DNA from 2 places in the Desulfothermus naphthae genome. Region 1 is predicted to be linked to the other one. Evidence: riboswitches for the same ligand, from Rfam matches in the RefSeq annotation. Region 1 holds a riboswitch; the other holds the start of a gene.
What was found. Region 1 has a riboswitch for cobalamin ahead of ACYQ1E_RS05085 (hypothetical protein). Riboswitches for the same ligand answer to the same signal wherever they lie in the genome.
Positions count from the first base shown of each region.

Region 2: it holds a riboswitch for cobalamin, as region 1 does, so the genes downstream of both, cbpB (peptide-modifying radical SAM enzyme CbpB) here and ACYQ1E_RS05085 (hypothetical protein) in region 1, are expected to answer to the same signal.

Region 1 is NZ_BAAHYQ010000001.1:1,060,016-1,067,987, reverse strand. It holds gene ACYQ1E_RS05095 (NUDIX hydrolase) at 1-443, opposite strand, end outside; gene ACYQ1E_RS05090 (TonB-dependent receptor plug domain-containing protein) at 690-2,666, opposite strand; gene ACYQ1E_RS05085 (hypothetical protein) at 2,701-2,961, opposite strand; cobalamin riboswitch at 3,086-3,353, opposite strand; gene ACYQ1E_RS05080 (IS1380 family transposase) at 3,695-4,987, shown strand; tRNA gene ACYQ1E_RS05075 (tRNA-Leu) at 5,756-5,839, shown strand; tRNA gene ACYQ1E_RS05070 (tRNA-Phe) at 5,870-5,942, shown strand; gene ACYQ1E_RS05065 (4Fe-4S binding protein) at 7,101-7,972, shown strand, end outside.
Region 2 is NZ_BAAHYQ010000001.1:518,747-526,718, forward strand. It holds gene ACYQ1E_RS02465 (methyl-accepting chemotaxis protein) at 1-1,642, opposite strand, end outside; gene ACYQ1E_RS02470 (radical SAM protein) at 1,715-2,743, opposite strand; gene feoB (ferrous iron transport protein B) at 3,432-5,606, shown strand; cobalamin riboswitch at 5,615-5,847, shown strand; gene cbpB (peptide-modifying radical SAM enzyme CbpB) at 6,100-7,470, shown strand; gene ACYQ1E_RS02485 (methyl-accepting chemotaxis protein) at 7,576-7,972, opposite strand, start outside.

The sequences.
Region 1 (7,972 bases):
AATAAAACTTCTATGTCTTCTTTTTCATCTAGGTGTTGATTATAAGTATTTTTAACATCTCTGGCGAGATAGGTATAGCATTCATTGTTTAATATAGCAGGATTTGGATGTACCTTTCCTAGAAATTCTACCTTATCTGCAACATATCCTGTTTCTTCCCTAAGTTCTCTTAGAGCAGCACCTTCAGGTGTATCTTCTGGTTCAACCATTCCACCTGGGATTTCTAGGGTAAAGTCCCTTATACCGTGTCTGTATTGTTTTACAAATACCACATTATTGTCAGGTGTAAGAGGAATTATATTTACCCATGGCGTTGCTTCAAGCACATAGAATTCATAAACCTTTTTTGTTCTTGGAGATACAGCTTTATCTGTCCTTAAGTCAAAAACTCTATATGAGCTATCCTTCTTTGATTCAAGGAGTTCCCATTTTTTTAAAGACATAATTTTTCTCTCTTGATCTTTATTCTAAATAATTGTAGCGACTTAAACATTGTCAGGTAGCACTGGGTGGCTAACCCTTTATAACACTTTATGCATAGAAGCAGCTTTTTAATATAATGAAGTTTTAACAAAAACAAGGGAAAAATTAAAGGAATTTTTATTGTAATAAAAAATTGAAGAGCGGCGAAATAGGGGGGGCTGTTATCGCCGCTCTTTTTATGGAGAGTAGGGGCCTAGCAGGTTTATTTAGTAATCATACCTGATCCCAATATAAAAGGAGCGACCAGGCATGGGATACCCTTTTACAAAGCTATAATCTTTATCCAATAAATTTCTAATTTTTCCTTTAATAGATAGACTCCCAAATTTCCCAATATCAGTTAATTTTTTTCCAACTGTGAGATTTGCCACGGTAAAGCCTCCTTTTTTAATTACAGGGGCTGGCCAACCAGACTCCCAGTCATCTATCCGCTGATTTCCATGATATTCAAAATTTAAATTAGCCCAGAAACCCTTTTTATCAGAAACATATAATCCATAGCTGGCAGTTAATTTTTCAACGTATTTTAGATCATGGTCTGTTTCATCATCTTTTCTATCAAAAAGATATACAATATTTCCATAAGGCTTTATCTTACAAGGCAAATCAAAGAATTTATCAACATTAAAAGAAAGGTTTGCTTCAATACCTTGGATTTTTGCCTTTCCATGGTTTTCATAAGTTACTACCTGATTTACATAATCTGATTTTGTCACGATTTTATCTTTAAAATGGGTGTAAAAATATCCCAAAGATGCATATAGATATTCAAAAGAAGCATCTATTCCACCTTCTGCTGTCCAACTTCTCTCGGGATCGAGGTCAGAATTGCCTCTATAGTGTGTACCCCACATATAATAATCTGATGCCAGTTCTTTTGCACTTGGCATCCTATAGCCCTGGGCATAGTTTGCCCTGATTTTGATGTTATTATTAATAAGATATGTCGCTCCTATTGTGGGACATATATGTATCTTGTCTTTATCATGTCCTTCGCCTTTTTCCACTTCTACCTTGAATTTGTCATATCTAGCACCTCCAGATATGACAAATTTATTATCAAGGAGTTTGATTTTTCCCAGAATAAATCCAGCTGGATTTTTATATTTGGTTTCTCTGGGTTGATAGGGGCTTGATTCAATTCTGTAATAGACCCAGTCAAAACCACCTGTTATTACAAAATATTCCATATCTAAGGTAAGCTGTCCTTGAGCTCCCCTATGGGTTGTCTTTCTTGTTGTGGAAATTCCATCATCCCATCCATCAGGATTACTTATAAGGGGATCTACCCATTTATCTCTATCTTTTCCCTGAAAGTATCTAAATTTCCAAAATAGAGGAAGTGAAGGGAAGGTGCCCTCATAGATGAAGTCTGCTGAACTAAGGGATTTATCTGAATAATCATCTAAATCATTTTGACTGAGATAAGAAGGGTTGCCTGCTCTATCCACATCAAATTTGGTATAGATTACACCAATCCTGTTACCAGGTAAAAATTCATAACCAATGTTAAAGGAGTAGTTTTCTTTTTTATCATAACCTGTATTTTTGAACTTTGTGTTATCTCCTGTATCATAGTCGTCCATTTTCCCTCGGCTATAAGAAAATGAGTAGTCAAATTTATTTATTTTACCAGAAGAGCCTATGGTCCCGTCCTGATAATTGAAGCTTCCAAATGTTCCTTCCAAAAAAGCATGGGGTTTTCCTATTCCCCTTTTTGTGATTACATTTATAACTCCACCGATACCAGCTGAACCATATTGAACTGCTCCTGGACCTCTGATTATTTCTATTTTTTCAATGTTTTTTGTTAAAATTTTGGCCACATTTCCAGTTCCTGCACGTCTACCATCCAAAAGGATAAGCACATGTCCAAGGAGGTCGTTTCCATGGGTTTCAGTTCTAAAGCCACGAATTCCAACAGATGTTGAAGTTCCAGGATATTGTCTAATAGTACCAATGCCCTTTTCTGAAAGGAGTTCTCCTAAATCCCTTGCTGAGGAGGCTTCTATCTCTTCTGGTCCAATTACCTGGATGTTCATTGGTGTTTCTTTTACAGATTCTTTGTACCTGCTGGCAGTTACCACAATGGTCTCCAATGATGTCTGGTTTTCATATGCAGAGGTATCTTGAGAAGCAAGAATGGCTAAAATTCCGATGAAAACTACTAGATATTTTTTCATTCGTGATTTCCTCCGTGTTTTCCACCTTGATATTTTATCCACAAAGTCTCATTTCTTTACCTGTAAATCTAATCTTCATATCCTTTCCAATTTCTACAAATCTAAGGAGGATCCTTTTCATCCCCCGTCTTGTCATATCCCACCAACCAAAGGTTATATCCTCTTCACTATCTGGAGAATGGGCGATTTCTATTAAATCTGCATCTTTAAAAATTTTTTTCAGATCCTTTTTTACTTGGTCTAGATCAAGATTTTCTGTGTCTGTTCTAACATAACAAATAACACCTGTCCTCATAACCACTCCTCCTTTTGTTGAAACTTTTTATATAAATAAAAAATCCCTGAAATCCTAATACCTGGACTTCAGGGATTTCCCGTTTTTATCCCTAAAGGAGTATCCTTTCCTTGCGCCGAAGGAAAATTTTTTCCTTGTTCAGGCAGGTCTTCTGACTCTAAGGATCATCCTACTTGCCCTGTTGAATTACCTTTTTCTTAAGGAAATTCAACAGGACTCGCCTTGTTGGATAAAATTTCTGCAATTCAACAAGGCGAGCTGCACCTTCCCCTGGTATATAAACCAGAGTGGTATATTGCAGCTTTCGTCCCCTTATCACAGCCGCGGGCCGGTTCCGGATTCTCACCGGATTCCCTATTAAGCCTCTCGGCACCTGAACAATAATTCAATATTGTTCTGAAAAGAATTTTATACTTAAATAATTTATTTTGTCAAGCATTCAGTTAACAATTCAGCAATTCTCGGTGAGGGACAAATTAGATCATTTTAGATGTTTTATATCCTTCTTTCAGATTCAAAAAACTACCCTCTATTAAAAATTTAAGAAAATTTGATATAAAATACCACTTTTCTTTGGTAAAATATCCACTTATAATCTCTTTTTGGACGCACTACTCCCTCAAACTTATTTCCACCTAAAATTTGCATCATAAGATAATGTTTAGCTTGACAATATAGTGAATTAATGGTATAAAGTGTTTCAAATAGGAAGTATGAAGGAGGCACTGATTCTATGCGTAGATTCCATGTTAAGTTCACTGAAAAAAATCTTACGGGCAACGCCGGACTGGTATTGCTGGGCCTGTTTGCTGACAAACTGAAGCTTCCCAAGATGCTTGAGCAACACATTACTATTAAGCGGGGAGCTACCGCACAGTATAAGGTTTCCGACATTATCATGATTTTGATGATGGCAGTGTTAGCTGGGGCTAAGCATATGAGCCATGTATTTATCCTAAGATCTGATTTAGCATTGAGGTCGCTTTTTAAATGGGAAAGGTTTCCTGACTATACTACCATAAATCGGGTTTTTAAGTTGTTTAATCCCCGACATTGCAATGAGCTCTCCGATGTAGAAACAAAAGTGCGCAAAAAGGTTTGGGGTAAAAAATGGTTTAGCCGCATCACTTTAGATTTGGACTCTACAGTGCGTGGGGTGTATGGGAAACAGGAAGGTGCCGAGAAGGGTTACAACCCCAAGAAGCCAGGACAAAGGGGATATCATCCGCTACTTTGCTTTATTGCTGAGACGCGGGAATGTCTTCACAACTGGTTTAGAGCCGGAGATGCTTATTCAGCCAATGGTTGTGTAGAGTTTATGCAAGAGTGCTTTGCCAAGCTTCCAAGGAGAGTCTGGAAAATTATTGTACGTGCAGATTCCGCCTTTTTTAATGGAGAACTTTTAGACTACTTAGAAGAGGCTCATGCTTTGTACTTAATCAAGGTTAAGATGCGAGGACTCACTCAGCTTTTAGAAGCTCAGAAATGGCACAAGGTTAAAAATAGACCTGGCTATGAGAAGACCGAATTCACATACAAATGTGAGAGGTGGAAACACCCCCGCCGGTTTGTGGCCGTACGTCAAGTAATAGAGAGCAAATTTAGTTGCTTTTTTTTCAGCGTTACAAAGACTGAGTATGATTATTTTTGTTATGTAACAAATATGAACCTGAGTCCCTGGGACGTCCACAGGTATTATTGCCAACGGGGGGCCAGTGAAAACTGGATTGAGTGGTGTAAGGGACAGATGGCCTCTGGAAGCATTTTGACACAGGATTTTTGGGCCAACTCCGCCATATTCCAGACCTGTATTCTGGCTTACAATCTACTGGTTTGGATGATGTGGCTCAACGATGAAGATGGTTTTAGAGAAGAGCCCAACACAATCCGCATGTTTCTAATCCATGTTCCAGCTCGGCTGATGCATGCGGGACGACAATGGTTCCTTCGATTATCGAGGGATTATTTTTTCAAAGAACGTTGGATAAAGATAGAAAATTCCATCCGGTCATTACAATTTGCTTAATCTTTTTTTGAGAGTATCCTCCAAAATAGGATTTTGCGTAAGTCCATGTGCAGTGGTGTGCCTTTACACACCCGTAAAGAGTGCCACTGACCGCAGCTTCTACCTGAAAAAGCCTTCCAAGTCACAATGAGGGAGACATATCCTTTAACATAACAGCTCCATATCTAGGTATCTCTGTCCAGAACAATCAGTTGCTTACGATTGAACTGTAATTGCAGATTTTAGGTTCCATAAATTCAAAAAATATTCTCTCAAAACACTTTTTACTATGGAGGAGAGTAAAAAAACTTCAGATATTCCTCCCAACTCTCAAATAACAAAATCCGAAATGTCACTCGCAAATGATTCCAGTATTCTTTCCGAGAACTAAATTTCCCTCGACATTTCTGATATAATAGGTCTGTTAATTCTAATATCTGATGTACAAAAAAAGCTAATAAATTTAAAAGAAAAAAATTATTGATAAATTCTTCTTACAATATGTGTATAAAAGAATCTCTCTACTTTTATTTTTTGCTAACATAATTTTTTTGTCTTATAATTACAAATAATTATTCAAACATTAATACAATTTCCCTCTAAATTTTCAATACCGTCTTTTTTTCCATACTTCACGAAAAAAATGTATTATTTTTTTGGATTACCCCATGAACCCTTCCTTCCCAAACTCACCGAGAATTGCTGGGTCTTTATAGACATTCACTGGATTTTTTCTAAAAAAAAACTTGCCAAAGTATAAAATTTGGTATATAGTCTATATTATCAATCGCCGAAGTGGTGGAATTGGTAGACACGCTGGGTTCAGGACCTAGTGGGGTGTACCCCGTGGGAGTTCGAGTCTCCCCTTCGGCACTCAAAGGGTCATTGAAAAGATGTTATCAAGCCGAGGTAGCTCAGTCGGTAGAGCAGGGGACTGAAAATCCCTGTGTCGGTGGTTCGATTCCGCCCCTCGGCATAAATAAATAGCCAATAATTAAAGCCTGTTAGAAAGAAAATTCTAAGTGGCTTTTTTGAAACTAAAATTTAAGTGTGTATGCAGGGGTGCTCCGCAATTTATTTCACTTCTATTGATTTCCATAGGCAACCGGTGAATGTCAGTAAAGAAGACACAAACAAAAATTATTGTTTATCCCTATCAAGCAGCCTTTTTAATAATATTTTGTAGTACCTGGCTTGAGATAAGTGCATTAAATAAGTTTCCAAATTTAAATGTTTTCAGAACGGTTGTTGATTCATAATGTCCCATTAAAAAGCCCTTAACATCCCAGTTTATTATCAAAAAATTAGACCAAGGAAGGAAGATTTTAGGGTCCTAGTTATGTGGAGATTTTTGGTGACTTTAACAGAATAAATAATACAAAATATTTTTAAAATGTGAGGAACCAGCAAAAAGAGGTATAAAAGCTCATACCATGGTAAAATTGCTGGTAAAGGTTGAGATAGGACAAATGGTGGTTCGTAATTTGAAGTCCTCCCCCAAAGCAGGTTTTTATTGTCTTGCCTCAGAGGGAATTGGAATTTTCTTCAAAATATGTTAGCTAGTATGCAGAATTTTGGAATCCCATCATTTAGTCTCCCTCATGTTAGCGATGATAATCCATACATACACTTCCTTTTTAAAACACTAAACTATTGTCGTGAGTATCCATGTATATTTTTTAGTCTGGAAAAAGCCAGGAAGTGGTGTTTTGAGTTTGTTAATTGGTGTATAATTTTAAACATTATCACAGCAAAATTAAATTTGTTATGCCTGAACAGAGACATTTAGGCCTAGAGATTGAGATTTTATCCAAGCGTAAAGAGGTGTATAAAAATGCCTGTTCTAAACATCCAGAACGGTGGTCTGGGAACATTAGGAATTGGGATCCTATTTCAAAATTCTATTACAAGCGTTGATTTCAATCCAAAAGCTAAACAACATCTTAAAAAGGTCGTTTGATGGGAAAAAATAAAATAGCTTTTGGTGACATTAATTGATATCTTTACTGACATTCACCGTGATTGAAATTAGAAAACAAACAAATGAAGAGTTGTTAGCAAATTTTACTTTTGAGAAAAATTTTTGTTTAAGAAACTTTTATTGGAAATATTGAAAAACAAGGAGGGGTAGCTCATGGAAGATGTTTACAAAAAATTGGCCCAGGTGTTGGATTCAATGCCTCAAAGATTTCCACCAACTCCAGAGGGTCTGGAAATCAAGATCTTAAAAAAGATTTTTGAACCAGATGAGGCTGAACTTTTTTGTAAATTGAAATTAAAATTTGAGTCAGTGGACGATATCGCTAAAAGGACAGGAATGGACAAAGATTTTTTGGACAAGAAGCTGACAGAGATGTGGAAAAAAGGACAGATAATGGGACTGGATTTTGGAAAGACCAAGCTATTTAAAATGATGCCCTGGATGGTTGGGATATATGAATATCAGGTAAAGAGAATGGATGAAGAATTTGCAAAACTTTGTGAAAAATATTTATCTTATGTTGGGAAAGAGATATTGGGAAAGTCTCCAAGATATATGCAAGTCCTTCCAGTAGAAGAAACTTTAAAGATAGAACAAAAGGTTCTACCCTTTGAAAAGGTTTCAGAAATTATTGAAAAGGGAAAATCCTTTGGAGTGGCTCAATGTATATGTAGAAAGGAAAAGGCCCTCGCTGGAAAACCCTGTGATAAGCCCCAGGAAGTTTGCCTTGCAGTCGCAAAAATTCCTGGAGTTATTGAACAATTTGATCATTGGGGACGACCAATCACCAAAGAAGAAGCATATAACATTTTAAAAAGGGCAGAACAGGCTGCTCTTGTACACTTAACTTTCAATACACAAGATGATACAAATTTTATTTGTAATTGTTGCGGATGTTGTTGTGCGGTTCTCACTGCAATAAATGAGATGGGAGTAAATGAAGCAGTAAATTCAAGATATAGGGCTAAAATCGATGTGGAGCAATGTAGCGGATGTGGAATATGCAAAGATGAAAGGTGTCAAGT
Region 2 (7,972 bases), 540 kb from region 1:
CTTCCATGGTATTTGCAACCTCCAGTACCTCATTGGCAAGTTTTTCTATAAATTCCACTACTTCCTTTAATCTTTTTCCTGAGTCGTCGGCGATTTCATTGATGTGATCAATTACATCTGCTGAATTATTGGTTAATTCTATGTTTTGATTTACACTTATTTTTATTTTTTTAATAAATTCACCCACTTCTCCAGTAGCAGTCATAGTTTTTTCGGCAAGCTTTCTCACCTCATCTGCCACAACAGCAAATCCTTTGCCTGCTTCACCAGCCCTTGCTGCTTCTATGGCTGCATTTAGGGCAAGTAGATTGGTCTGATCTGCAATGTCCCTGATTACTTCGGTAATTTGATCTATACCCTCTGCCTGTTTACCTAACTCTTCCATTGTGGTACGCTGAGAATTTGAATTTTCATATAAAAAGGATATCTTATCAATTAACTCTTTGACCATTTTTTCTCCCTGATCAGCCTTCTCTTTTGTCTCTTCAGCTAGTTGAACAAGTTTATCTAAATTTTGTTTCTTATCCTGGATGGAAATATTCATGTCTTCCATTGAAGCACTGACTTGAGACATCATTTCTTCTTGTTCTCTCGTTCCCTTTGCAGTCTCCTCTATCTGGGCGGACATCTCTTCAGAAGCTGATGAGAGTACTTCTACTATTTCATGTAATTGTTCTGCAGCTTCCCTCATTCCTTCTGTTTTTGATCGTTCAGCTCGATCCCTGGCCTTCTCAGCTTCTTGTTGAGCCTCTTTTGCTTTCCTGGATTCTAATTGAGCCTCTTTCTCTTTCTCTTTTGAAGTCTTAAATAATTTCTTTAAATTCTTAATCATATCTCTTAATGATCCATCCAATAAATAACCTATCTCCTCTCTTGTAATTATTTTTATATCTACATCCAGGTTACCTTTTGCCACTTCGTCTGCAACTTTAATAACTTCTTCTATCCCCTGTATGATTAATTTAGTAAGCATCAGTGCTGATGCTATACCAAAAACAGATGCTGCCAGGAAAAATAAAATTCCTTTTTTAAGGAAAAAGATATACGCTTCATGGAGAGTATGTGAATGATGAATAGCTGCAAGTCCAACAGTAATAATTCCTATACCTCCACCAAAAAATAACAATATACAGGCCTTAAGCAGTCTAAATTTCAATCCTGGTGCCCTATATATTTTTGATAATGGAATATCTGATGTCCACATCTCCCAATTTGCTGCTAATGCAAGATCAAAAGGAGGCCAGAATATTAAAAGCAAAGATATTGCTATTAACATGCTTATCAAATATTCCATCTTGTCAATAAATGGACATCCGAAAATAGCAAAATTTGGTCCAATTAGTGCTAAAAATATGACAAAATAAAAATACCAAGAAGATAAACTAGCTGCTCGCTTCTGAGCAATAATTAAATCTTGCTTATCCATGGTCTGACGATAAGTCTCCACATCTTTTATGTGTTTCCACAAGGTGTAATAAGAAGCAGGCAAAAATGAAATTAGAAATAGTATTACAGAAGGTCTCAACATTATCATAACTAATTCATGTAAACTCCATATCTTTAGATAACAATTTAAAAAAAACCACACACCTATTACAATAACACATTGTCCAAACCACAAAAAATATAACTTTTGTTTCATTTTACCCCCCTATAGGCTGATGTTTTGGTTTATTTCATATCAATTACTCAGTGTAGTTTAAGACCCCCCCAATTAATCTAATCTATAAATCTCTTTTTCATATTCAATTAAGTCTTCAGCTTTTAAAAAAAATTCTTCTTCTATTTGAAGTCCATTAAGAATTTTTTCTATAACTTCATTTTTTTGTTCAGGAAATTTATATCCCTCGTAACTCTGAGAAAGAAGAGGGATATATCCGAATCCCTGTATTTTAAAACTTGGATTTCTCATGTGGTCAAAACATAACTTACCAGAAAAATTCAATTCAGACACAAAAATTTCCAGTTCTTTAAGCAAGAGATGCGGAGACAAAATCTTAAATTTACCTTTTTTCCAATCTTCATACATAGGGGTTCCAATACGAGGGACAAAAGGCCTAGATCTTATAAAATGCGGATTAATTTTACTAAGTACATTAGCACTATTTTTTGCGTGTTGCAAACTCTTCTCTTCTCCCCCAAGGCCAGGCATAATATATTCAGACAGTTCATAACCTGCCTTTATAGCCTTTATCCCAGCTTCTATGTGATCTTTAGAAGTAGCCCCTTTTTTAACCATCTTTAACACCTCATCGTCTCCAGATTCAAGACCAATATGTAATCTTGTTAGGCCAGCATCATGTATTTCTTTTAGTTCTTTTGCTGATTTTTTTTGAACACTTCTACTCCTAGCATATGTTGTGATTCTTTTTATATCGGGAAAGGTCTTTTTTAAATATTTTAAGGCTTCTACTAAATCTTTTGTTCTCATTATCATATTATCTGCGTCTTGAATAAAAACACTTTCTTTGTTGGAGTTTTCCCATTTATATATCATGATTAATTTGCTTATTTGCTCGGTATCCTCCAATAAATTTAAAACATAATTTAATACTCTTTTATTGAGCTTTCCTCCAAATCCCAGTTTAAAAGAAATACTCTTTAAACTATCACAAATAGTTTTAATATTATCTATATCCCCTTTTATTTCCTCTACTGGTCTATATTCAAATTTTTTTCTTCTATAAGGACTTCCAAAACAAAATCTACACAAATTCCACGGACAATTTCTCGTGAATCTCAAAAGTAAAGAATCGCTCCCTCCCTCAGAGGGGGGTCGAATTGGACCTACGTCAAAAGAAATGCTTTTTAATAGTTTGATCTCCTGGTCTATCATTATGATGCAAATTCCTTTTATTTAAAAAATTACTTAATTTAACGGAGTTACAAATTGTCCTGTAAAAAAAATTTAACATAGAACTAGATATTAAATCAAGTTTTTTCAATTTATCTTTAACATATGGAGTTTTAAAGTTTTTTTAATATTAAAGAATTTATTTTAAGAATTTTAATGAAACTTAAAGTTTTATTTAAGGAATAAAACAGCAAGTCTCAATGAGTTTGTGGAGTTAAGACTTATTGGGTGTACAAAAAAAATGACATTTATTTTTCCCAAAGTATGGGAAAGAGAACATTGATGATTGTTAAAGTTTAGGGGAAAATTATATTAATGAGTAAATAATTCCTTGTAATTATTACACAAAGAGGTTATATTAAAAGTAAAGGAATAAAAAAATTGTCTAAGCGGTTGTTTAGCATTTTTGAATCTAAAATAAAGATTAAAAACATTTAAATTGATTTAATTTGGTCCTCACCGAGATTTATCATAAGCTAATTATTTCTATTGACTATACATAAAGCTCAAGATTATCTCTTAGTTTCACCCCTATTTTTAGCTCTTGTTAAAAATATTTATTCTTGGGAGGGTATATATGAAGGAATTTACAATTGCCCTTGCTGGTAACCCAAATTCTGGAAAGACTACACTTTTTAATCTCTTAACTGGTGCAAGACAACATGTTGGGAATTATCCTGGTATTACAGTTGAGAAAAGGGAAGGGTATATAAAATCCGGGAATGTGAAATTAAGGATTATAGATTTACCTGGGACATACTCTCTTACTGCATATTCTCAAGAAGAGCTAGTTGCTAGAAATTTTATTGTGAATGAAAAACCATCTTTGGTGGTAGATGTTATTGACGCTACGAATTTAGAAAGACACATGTATTTGGCCGTACAATTTATGGAGCTTGGGGCACCATTACTTTTGGTCTTGAATATGATGGATGAGGTAGGGAAAAAGGGGATGGAAATAGATATTGATAAATTGTCTTCCCTTTTACAGTGTCCTGTGGTGCCAATGGTGGCAAAAAAGGGTATAGGTAAGGATAAGTTAATAGAAAGGATGATTGATTGTTCAATCCAGAAAAGGGATTGGACGCCCCTTACTATTTCTTATGGGCCAGACTTGGATCCTGTAATTGAAGAAATTTCAACCATTGTAGAAGAAAACAAATTTTTAACTGAAAAATATCCTTCCAGGTGGATAGCTATAAAGTATTTAGAAGAAGATGAAGATATAGTATCTCAAGGTGATGCCCTGGATTTAGATGTGTCCAATAGATTAAAGTCACTTGTTGAAAAAGTATCAACTCATTGTGAAAAAACCTTAAATACTGTTCCAGAGGCAATAGTTGCTGACTATAGATATGGTTATATTCACTCTTTATTAAAAGGAGTAATAAAATACCGTTTTGATCCTGATAGATTGGATATTTCAGATAAAATAGACAGGATTTTAACTAACAAATTTATTGGTCCACTTGTTATGTTTATTGTTTTATATTTAATGTTTAAGATGACCTTTTTGTTTGGTGAATATCCACTTGCTTTGATTCAAGATTTTTTTGGATTTTTATCTACCATGGCCTCTAACTATTTACCACCTGGATTTTTAAAATCTCTGGTAATTTCAGGAATTATAGATGGAGTAGGAGGGGTCATGAGTTTTGTCCCCTTAATTATGATCATGTTTTTTATCCTGGCATTTTTAGAGGACAGTGGTTATATGGCCAGGATGGCCTATATGCTGGATAGGGTTTTAAGAATTTTTGGCCTCCATGGATATTCAGTTATGCCTTTTATAATCTCTGGTGGTATCCCAGGTGGATGTGCAGTTCCAGGTATTATGGCCACAAGGACATTGAGAGGCCCAAAAGAAAAAATAGCCACTATCTTAACAGCGCCTTTTTTTTCCTGTGGAGCAAAGGTGCCAGTCTTCTTATTACTGGCAGGAGCATTTTTCCCAAAAACTGGTGATAAGCTCATGTTTTTTTTGACTATTTTTTCCTGGTTGTGGGCGCTTCTTATAGCAAAATTATTTAGAATCACTGTAATACGTGGAGAATCCACTCCATTTGTTATGGAGCTACCACCTTATAGGTTACCAACCTTGAAGGGGCTTGTTATTCATACATGGGAGAGGGTATGGCAGTATTTAAGAAAGGCTGGGACAGTTATTTTGTTGATTTCCATAATTATATGGGCAGGTATGAGCTTTCCAACCCCTCCAAAAAATTTAATTATCCCCTTAGACAAAAAAATAACTTCTTTAAAACTCAAGCTATCAAAGACCAAGCATGATAAAATTGAGGCAAAACAAATTCAGGAGAAGATTCAAAGGTTAATTGCTGAGAAAAAAAAGATAGCACTTACACATTCATTTGCTGGACGGTTAGGATTATTCGTAGAGGACATCACAAAGATTGCTGGGTTTGATTGGAAGAGTAATATAGCACTAATAGGTGGAATAGCTGCAAAAGAAGTAATAGTGTCCACCTTGGGAACTGCATATTCTTTAGGAGAAGTGGATGTGGAGAATTCAACATCCTTGTCTGAAAGAATAGCTAATGATCCAGATTGGAACAACATAAAAGCCTTAAGTTTTATGATATTTGTACTAATTTATGCCCCATGTTTTGTGTCAGTTGTTACAATTGCCCAGGAATCCAATTGGAAATGGGCAATTTTTAGTGTATTTTTTAATACATTTACTGCATTTTTTATCTCTGTGCTAATTTATCAATTAGGAATTAGATTATTTTAAGGTTGACTTTTTAGTAAATTTCTATTAATATAATTAAGTGTTAAGGAGTTATATCTCCTAACATCTCGGAACACGGTGAAAATCCGTGGCGGTCCCGCCGCTGTGATCGGGGAGGTTGTTCCACCTAGTGACCAGATAATATATCTGGTCAGGTCACTCTCAAGGTCCACCTTGGGGGGAAGGCCGTGGGACAAACTGATGATCCGAGAGCCAGAAGACCTGTTAGGAGATGGAAAATGCGGAGTCCTGATGGTAAAGGGACCCGGGAAAACGTTATTTTTAGTTTTCCTGGGTTCCTTTTTTATTTTAAGGTTCCGTAACCTATGGGTTTTTGGTTAGTGGTCCACAGCAAAAATAATAAAAAAGGGAGGTATGAGTTATGAAAAAAAATGTAATATCTTATCGTCGCAGGTGCAAAAAAATAGGTAAAAATACAGGTCTTTCCCATTACATCCTTTTGACCCCTAAGGCCAAGAAATAGGTAAAATATAACATGAATAAAACAACATATGTAAATACCGGTTATGGTCCCAGGTTTTCTGTATTGGAAATTGGATTAGATGATAAAGTGGCAGTTGTTGAAGGTGATAGCGGGTTTTGGGCAATAGTGGATGCACCAGAGCTTCCATCTGTTCTTAATGGAAAACTCACAGAGGATTTCCTCGAAAAAGAGAAAGAGTTTAAGGAGGAAATGGAACTCCTCAGATTTAAGCTGCCTCCCTCTGCTGTTTATTTTAATCCCACTGATAGATGTAATTTTGATTGCACTTATTGTTATCTTCCAAGGGAAAGAAGGAAAAATGGAATTTCCATGAGTGCTGAAGAGGTTTGTTCCAATCTTGAAAAGCTGCTTTTATTTTTTAGAGAGATACTTGGTGATGAGGCAAAGCCACAGGTGATATTCCATGGTGCTGAACCAATGATGGTAAAAGATGCTGTTTTTGAGGGAATATCCAGATATAAAGATGACTTTCTCTTTGGTATCCAGACCAATGGTACCCTTCTCACAGACGAGGACCTGGAATTTATAAAGAAAAATCAGGTGGGTCTTGGTATATCCTTGGATGCTCCTGTGGAGGAAATTGCTGATACCACCAGAAAGAGCTGGTCTGGAAAAGGCGGTTTTAAAAAAGTAGTTGAAGTCATAGAAAAACTCTCAGATTATCCAGCATATAATGTGATTACTACAGTGACAAAATATAACGTGTCTGTTTTAAAAGACCTTATAAAGTTCTACTATGATCTAAAAGTTCCTGTTATAATGCTAAATCCTGTGCGTTGCACTCAACAAGGAGGAAGACTCTCTAAGCCAGATGACATGGTGTTTTTAAAAGAGATTATAGAAGCATTAGATTTAACCTATGAGCTATATGGGTCCCATGGAAGAAAACTTGTAGTGGCCAACTTTGCCAACATCATGGCAGGGATCCTGGGACCAACCGGTAGAAGGCTTATGTGCGATATATCTCCATGTGGTGGTGGGAGGTGCTTTTTTGCCTTGGCTGCCAATGGGGATATCTTCCCTTGCAGTGAGTTTATAGGCATCCCAGAATTTAAGGCAGGAAATATTAATGAAGAACCATTGTCTGAAATAATGAAAAAAGATCAAATCAAGATGGTGACTAGTAGAATGGTTGAAAATATAGACCCCTGTAAATCTTGTGCTGTTAGACATTTTTGCGGTGCTCCATGTCCAGCTGAGGTGTACATGCTAAATGGGGACCTCAATACAGTTGCGCCATTTTGCAATTTCTATGAAGGATTAATTAGATATGCCTTTAAAGTTATAGCTGAGGGAAAAGAAAACAGTTATATGTGGGATGGCTGGGAAGAAGAAACTGAATGTACTTATAACTTTGCTTAAAAAAATATGCTGTGGACCACTAACTAACGACTCATAGATATTATAAAAACAAGAAATAAAAAAAGCCATGGTCTTGTTCATTGGTGACCATGGCTTTTTAAGTTTTTATTGATTTTCAATTTCGAGATTGGCAATCATTTGATTTAATTGTTGAATCATCGTGGTGAGTTGTTCAGTAGATATTGAAGTTCTTTCCATGATCTCTTTTGTCTCCTGAGAAATCTTGTTTACTTCTTCTGTTGATTTGGTGATCTCTTCAGAAGCTGCTGATTGCTGCTCTGCAGCAGTTGCAATGGAACGGATCTGATCCATGGAGTCTCTTGAGAGTTTGACCATTTCATCTAAAAGTTTTTTTGCCTCATGACTTAACTCCATATTTTGTTCAATGGCCTCCGCTACCTCCCTTGTGCTCATCATGTTTGTTCTGGCACTATTTTGAATTGTATGGATATATTCTTCTACATTTTTGGTAGCAGCCATGGTCTTTTCAGCCAATTTTCTC